Regions from separate parts of the Romboutsia ilealis genome, predicted to be linked through region 1. Evidence: a T-box and tRNA genes for the amino acid it is inferred to sense, from the RefSeq annotation. Region 1 holds a T-box; the other holds one or more tRNA genes.
What was found. The T-box of region 1 lies ahead of metG (methionine--tRNA ligase). A T-box ahead of a tRNA ligase gene usually reads a tRNA of that ligase, here a tRNA-Met.
Positions count from the first base shown of each region.

Region 2: it has a tRNA-Met gene. The T-box ahead of metG (methionine--tRNA ligase) is inferred to sense a tRNA for this amino acid. The anticodon was not compared.

Region 1 covers NZ_LN555523.1:13,568-17,085, reverse strand. The annotation lists gene metG (methionine--tRNA ligase) at 1-1,287, opposite strand, end outside; T-box leader at 1,346-1,589, opposite strand; gene CRIB_RS00085 (spore maturation protein) at 1,738-2,259, opposite strand; gene CRIB_RS00080 (nucleoside recognition domain-containing protein) at 2,259-2,834, opposite strand; gene CRIB_RS00075 (nicotinate phosphoribosyltransferase) at 2,961-3,518, shown strand, end outside.
Region 2 covers NZ_LN555523.1:1,228,847-1,232,364, reverse strand. The annotation lists gene CRIB_RS05790 (phosphoenolpyruvate carboxykinase (ATP)) at 1-1,212, shown strand, start outside; tRNA gene CRIB_RS05785 (tRNA-Met) at 1,532-1,607, shown strand; gene CRIB_RS05780 (nitroreductase family protein) at 1,812-2,321, shown strand; gene CRIB_RS05775 (Crp/Fnr family transcriptional regulator) at 2,332-2,997, shown strand; gene asrA (anaerobic sulfite reductase subunit AsrA) at 3,142-3,518, shown strand, end outside.

The DNA.
Region 1 (3,518 bases):
AGGCATAGTTTCATCTATATATTTATTAGTTCTTCTTATTAACTTCCAAGCAGATTCTAAAGCTTCATTAAATTGAAGTTTGTTCATTTCTATTTCAAAATTTTCTACTGATAATTTAGCAGTTTCTTTTAAACTTTCATCAAATGCAGTAGCTACATTTGCCATTGGTATTATACCATCATTATATTTTTCAACCATAGAAACAGTTCTACTTACTAAGTTTCCTAAGTCGTTAGCAAGGTCTGAGTTAAGTCTTGTTACAAAGTTTCTATGAGTGTAGTTTCCATCTTGTCCAAATGCAAATTCTCTTAATAAGAAGTATTTTAAAGCATCTACTCCGTATCTTTCTATCATTTGCTCTGGGTAAACTATATTTCCTTTTGATTTACTCATTTTATCATTATCAAATAATATCCAACCATGTCCGTATACTTGTGTTGGCACTTCTTCACCTAATGCCATAAGTATTGCAGGCCATATTATAGTATGGAATCTCATTATTTCTTTACCTACTATATGAACATTAGCTGGCCAGAATTTCTTATAGTCAGCATCATTTTCACTCATATACCCTAAAGCTGTTATATAGTTACATAATGCATCTACCCAAACATATATAACATGTTTCTCGTCAAACGGTACTTTTATACCCCAATCAAAAGTAGTTCTAGTTACACATAAATCTTCTAATCCTTTATCTAAGAAGTTTGCAACCATTTCATTCTTTCTTGATACTGGGAAGCAGAAATTAGGATCAGCAAACAATTCTCTTAATCTATCTTCATATTTAGATAGTTTAAAGAAGTAAGCTTCTTCTTTAGCTATATAAGTCTCTCTTCCACAGTCTGGACATTTATTTCCTTCTAATAATTGAGATTCAGTCCAGAAACTTTCACATGGAGTACAATATCTTCCTTCATATGAACCTTTATATATATCACCTTGTTCATATAACTTAGTAAATATTTTTTGTATTATAACTTTGTGTCTATCTTGAGTAGTTCTTATGAAATCATCATATGATATATCCATAGTATTCCATAATTTCTTTATATCCGCTATCATTCCATCTAGGTATTCTATTTCTGTCATACCCTTTTCTCTAGCAGTCTTTTGTATTTTTTCTCCGTGCTCATCAGTTCCTGTTAAGAACTTTACATCGTATCCGCAGAAACGCTTAAATCTTGCTATTGCATCTGCTGCAACAGTTGTATAAGTATGTCCTATATGTAAGTTACCACTTGGGTAGTATATAGGAGTTGTTACATAAAAACTTGGTTTTGTCATTATACTTCCTCCTCATATGTAGAAATTAATATTAAAAAACTCGCCTCCTATGAATATACATAGGGGCGAGATTATTCGCGGTACCACCCTAATTTATCTATTTAATCATGTATAAGTCATCTACATAAATATTAGATATCTTAGTAGACTATAACGCGTCTAACCGTTTTATCCTAAGGATATTAATCGTTCAGATAAAAAGCTCCAAGACCATCTTCAATAATTCATTTAACGCTAGCTTTCACCTAATCTAGCTCTCTGTAGAAAAAATCCTTATTTACTCTTCTTTTCTCAGCTTTATACATTTCTATATTTTGCTATAATAATATATTTTATACATATTATTATAACTGATTTTTTAAATATCTTAAAATTATTATAGGAAATTTTAAATTTTATGTAAATAGTTTTTTATATCTTAATATCTAATTATATCATACACTAATTCTCTTATACAAACATTATATAACATATAAACACAGATGCTATAACTCCTACTACATGACTTATCATTGCGCAAGTTAATGTATGTCTAGTATTTTTTATCTTTAAACTACCATAATAAATTGCCATAGTGTAAAATATTGTTTCAGATGCTCCTACTATTGTAGACCCCATTTTCTCAATAATAGTATCTACTCCTACTCGTTGTGCAAGTTCTGTATACATTCCTAAAGCTCCACTACCAGATAATGGCTTAACTATTATTAATCCTATTAATTCCTTTGGTATACTCATTAAATTTGCTATAGGCTTAAATATGAATTCAAGGGCTTCTATACCTCCACCTGTTTTAAATACTCCTATAGCTAAAAATATTCCTATTATGTACGGTGTTATAGACCATGCTGATTTTAGTCCATCAACTGCGCCTTTTACAAAACTATCATATATATCTATCTTTTTAGATTTTCCGTAAATTACTATGTAAAGTATTATAAGTGGTACTAATATATTAGAAAATAACTCCATTATCTTTTCCTCCCTTGTAGCAGTTTACATGATATAACAGCTATTATGGTAGACATTGTTGTTGCAAATAATGTTGTAAATATAATATCACTTGGGTTTTGAGCTCCTAAATCTAACCTAATTTTAAGCATTGTAAATGGTATTATCTGAATTGAAGATATATTTATAACTAAAAACATAATCATATCATTCGTGGCTGTATCTTTTTTATTATTTAAAGTCTGTAATTCTTCCATGGCTTTTAATCCAAAAGCAGTTGCACCATTCCCTGCTCCAACCATATTAAGTGCCATGTTCATAACCATATAAGACATTGCCTTATGCCCCTTAGGTATGGATGGAAATAATCTTCTCATTATAGGATTTAATTTTTTTCCTATTTTATCTATTAATCCTGAATCTTTAGCTATGTTCATTATTCCCATCCAAAGAGCCATTACTCCAGCTAAACTTATTGCAAACTCTACACCTTTTGAAGCTTCATTTAATATAACTTTATTTAATTCCCCTAAGTTATTAGTTATTATACTTCCTACTATCCCTATAGAAATCATGTAAAACCAAATTTTTCCCATTGAAATCCCCCCTTCTTAATAATTTTATGAAGCTTGTGTTCTACTTTATACTTGAAACTTCTACTATATTATGTTTTAGTATAATTATGGGGTTTTTATAATTTTTTAACATTAAGGAGAGATACAATGAGAAATTTAACACTTCTTACGGACTTATATCAGCTTACAATGTTAAACGGATATTTTGAAAAAAACATTCATGAGGATATGGTTATCTTTGATATGTTCTTTAGAAAAAATGCGTGTAATGGCGGATATACTATCGTATGTGGTATAGAACAATTTGTGGAGTATATAAATAACATTCATTTTTCAGAAGATGATTTAGCTTATTTAAAAAGTTTAAACCTATTTTCTGATAAATTCTTAACATTTTTAAAGGATTTTAAATTTACAGGGGATATATATGCAGTTGAAGAAGGAACAATAATGTTCCCTAACGAACCTATACTTACTGTGAAAGCGCCTTTATATCAAGCACAACTTATAGAAACAGCTTTACTTACAATAATTAATTTCCAATCACTTATTGCAACTAAAGCATCTAGAGTATGTTTTGCTGCTCAAGGAGACCCAGTATTTGAGTTTGGTCTTCGCCGTGCACAAGGGCCTGATGCTGGAACATATGGATCTAGAGCTGCTGTTATTGGTGGTTGCTCAGCTACTGCCAATGTTTTAGCTGGT
Region 2 (3,518 bases), 1.2 Mb from region 1:
TGTAGATTATATATATCTAAAGAATACGCTAGAATAGCATATATGTGGAATAACACATTACAACCATCATCAAATCCTGAAAATCCAGATCTTTTAAGTATATATATCCCTGAATGGCCAGAAAGAATAATGATAGCTTATCCTGAAACAGGATTAACTTTAATATTAGGAAGTGACTATTTTGGTGAAGCTAAGAAATCTTTCTTAAGAATGGCTATGTATAAAGTTAAAGAAGAAGGAGGACTAGGATTCCATGCAGGAAGTAAGCTTCTTAGAGTTTATGACAAAAATCATGAGTTAAAAGATGTTGGATTTATAATGTTTGGCCTTAGTGGAACAGGAAAAACAACTTTAACTATACATGACCATGGTTTAACTGGTGAAGAAAAATCTATCGTTAGACAAGATGATGTTATATTTATGGACGAAAATGGATATTGTGTAGGAACAGAAACTGGATTCTTTATAAAAACTGAAGGACTAAATCCAGAACAACAAGGTGTATTATATAAAGCAGCTACAACAGATAGAGCGATCCTTGAAAATGTAAAAGTTTATGATGATGGAAAAGTTGATTTTGATGATGTAAGCTTAACTTCAAATGGTAGAGGTATAATATTAAGAAGTGAAGTACCAAATACTGATGATACTATAGACTTAGAAAAAGCAAATAAAATAATATTTATAACTAGAAGAAATGATATAGTACCTCCAGTAGTTAAATTAAATCCAGATCAAGCTTTAGAAGCATTTATGTTAGGTGAATCTATAGAAACTTCAGCAGGAGATCCAACAAAAGCTGGTCAATCAAAAAGATGTGTCGGAACTAATCCATTTATAATGGGACCTGAAATAGAAGAGGGATTAAGACTTAAAGAAATACTACAAAACAATCCTGATATGGAATGTTATATATTAAATACAGGTAGTGTTGGCGCTAAAGGTGACTTTAAAGGTGAAAAATTAAGCATAAAAGTATCAACAACTATAATGAAAGAAATAGCAAGAGACACTATTAATTGGGTAGAAGATGAAGAATGGGGATATGAAGTGCCAGTACAAGTTAATGGTATAGATATAGAAAAATATAACCCAAGAAATTACTATACAGAAGAGGAATACAAGGTTTTAGCATCTAGATTAAAAGCTGAAAGAAAAGCTTGGTTAGCAAAATATGAATTAGCACAATCAACAAGATCAGAATCAAAATAGACCATTACTGAAAATTTCGTCTCTTGGTTTTTATAACCAAGGGACATTTTGAGCAACGGATCTGACCGAAGCGGTAGCGAGTGTCATATCGTTGGCGACATGAGCGTAGCGAATTTTTTATATATTAAACTATATTTAATATAATTTTAAGTACTAAACAGTTTTTAGATAAGATATTATAATTAATGTATTCTGAAAATAAAACTAAATTAATATGAGTAGTTAAAATTATTAAAAAGAATATAAAAAATATGAATATTTTTAATGTAGTTGATATATAATATATTAAAGACAGTATTAAATATATTATATATTACATCGCGGAGTGGAGCAGTTGGCAGCTCGTTGGGCTCATAACCCAAAGGTCGCAGGTTCGAGTCCTGCCTCCGCAACCAATTACAAGCATATAACTCTTATATCTTTTGGTATAAGAGTTTTTTATATTAAGAATAAAATTATAAATAAAAATACTTTAAATGTGATATATATTACACTTATAAAAATTAGCTAAACATATATTGGTAAAAAATACAAAATTTGATAAAATGAAAATTGAATATGGTATTAGCTATGCAAATGTATATAATTTGGAGGATGTTATGTTAGAAGCTATAAAAATAAGAAGATCAATAAGAACTTATATAAATAAAAAAGTGGAAGAAGAAAAAATAGAAGAAATTCTAAGAGCAGCAATGCAAGCACCATCATCTAAAGGTGCATGTCCATGGGAATTTGTAGTTGTAGATGATAATGAAGTTTTAGAAAAATTATCAAAGTGTCAACATAGAGCAAGACATATAAAATATGCAAATATTTGTATAGTAGTATTAGGAAACAAAGATAAATTTATAAAACCTGGTAAGTGGATACAAGATTTAGGTGCAAGTACTCAAAATTTAATGTTAGAAGCAACTAATCAAGGTTTAGCATCTTGCTGGGTAGGAGTATTTCCAAAGAATAAAGTAGTCAACAAAGTAAGAGAAACTTTAAATTTACCTGAAAAATTAGTGCCATATGCAATAGTACCTATAGGATATAGTGAAGAAGAAAATGTATTTATAGATAGATTTGATAAATCTAAAATACATAGAAATTTATATAAAAAGTAAAGGTGTACATATGAACAATATAGAGGTATTTAAGGATATAAAAGAAAGTAGTAAAATAGAGCTAAAAAAAATCCTTAAAGAAAGACAGCTTTCTAGAAAAGAAATATTATTTAATGAAAGAGATATAGTTGATAAAGTATATTTTTTAAAAACTGGAAAGATATCAATTTTTAAGATGAATGAGAATGGAGAAAGAAAAGCAATATTCATACTTAGAAATGGTGAAATGATAAATGAAGTAAGTTTTGATAAATCAAAAACTACTACAGTTTCTTGTGAAGCTTTTGAAAAGTCTATAATACTTGAATGTAGAGCAAAAGACTTTATTAAAGTTATGGAAGATGATTTTGCTTTAACTAAGAACATATTAGTTCATACTCAAAATACAAATAGAAGGTTATATAGACAGCTTAAAAACTCAATATCAATAAGGATTGACAAAAAGTTAGCAGCAAAGCTTTATAGAATTGGAAAAGAGTTTGGTGTATGTAAGGGCGAATGGACACTATTAAATGTTAATTTAACAATTACATATATAGCAGATATGTTAGGTTGTAAAAGAGAAAGTTTATCAAGAGCAATGAAAATACTTCAAGATGAGAACTTAGTAAAAATAGAAGGTAAAAAAGTATATATAAAGAAAGATGAACTTTCAAGTTATTTTAAATCAACTTAATAATAAACTAAAACTAAGTACCTAAAATAAGGTACTTTTTGTTATATAAAAAGACAAAAATTTAACATAGTGTGATATTTATCACAGACTAAAAAGTTAATCAGATGTTAATATTTATTTAACAAATTCTAGGAGGGAGACAATATGAAGATTAAGTTAGATAAATCAAGCTTTAACCAGGGTTTAGAGAAGTTAAAGTCAGAGTATAAAATATTAGCACCTAAAACTACACCGTTTAAAGGAACGTTTTCTGATACAGATATAACAAAGTATGAAGAAATAAGAACTATAGAAGAAATAGAATTTAATAAAAAATCAAATTTCTCGGCAAAAGAAACAATCCTGCCAATAACTCAAGTGTTGTTTTACTTTACGGAAAAAGAATATAAAACAAGTGATATAGATGATAAAAAGCTTTTAGTATTTTTAAGAGCATGTGATTTAAATGGAGTAAAAAGAATAGATGAGATATACCTTAGAAATGGAATAGAAAGAGACTATTACTATGAAAGATTAAGAGA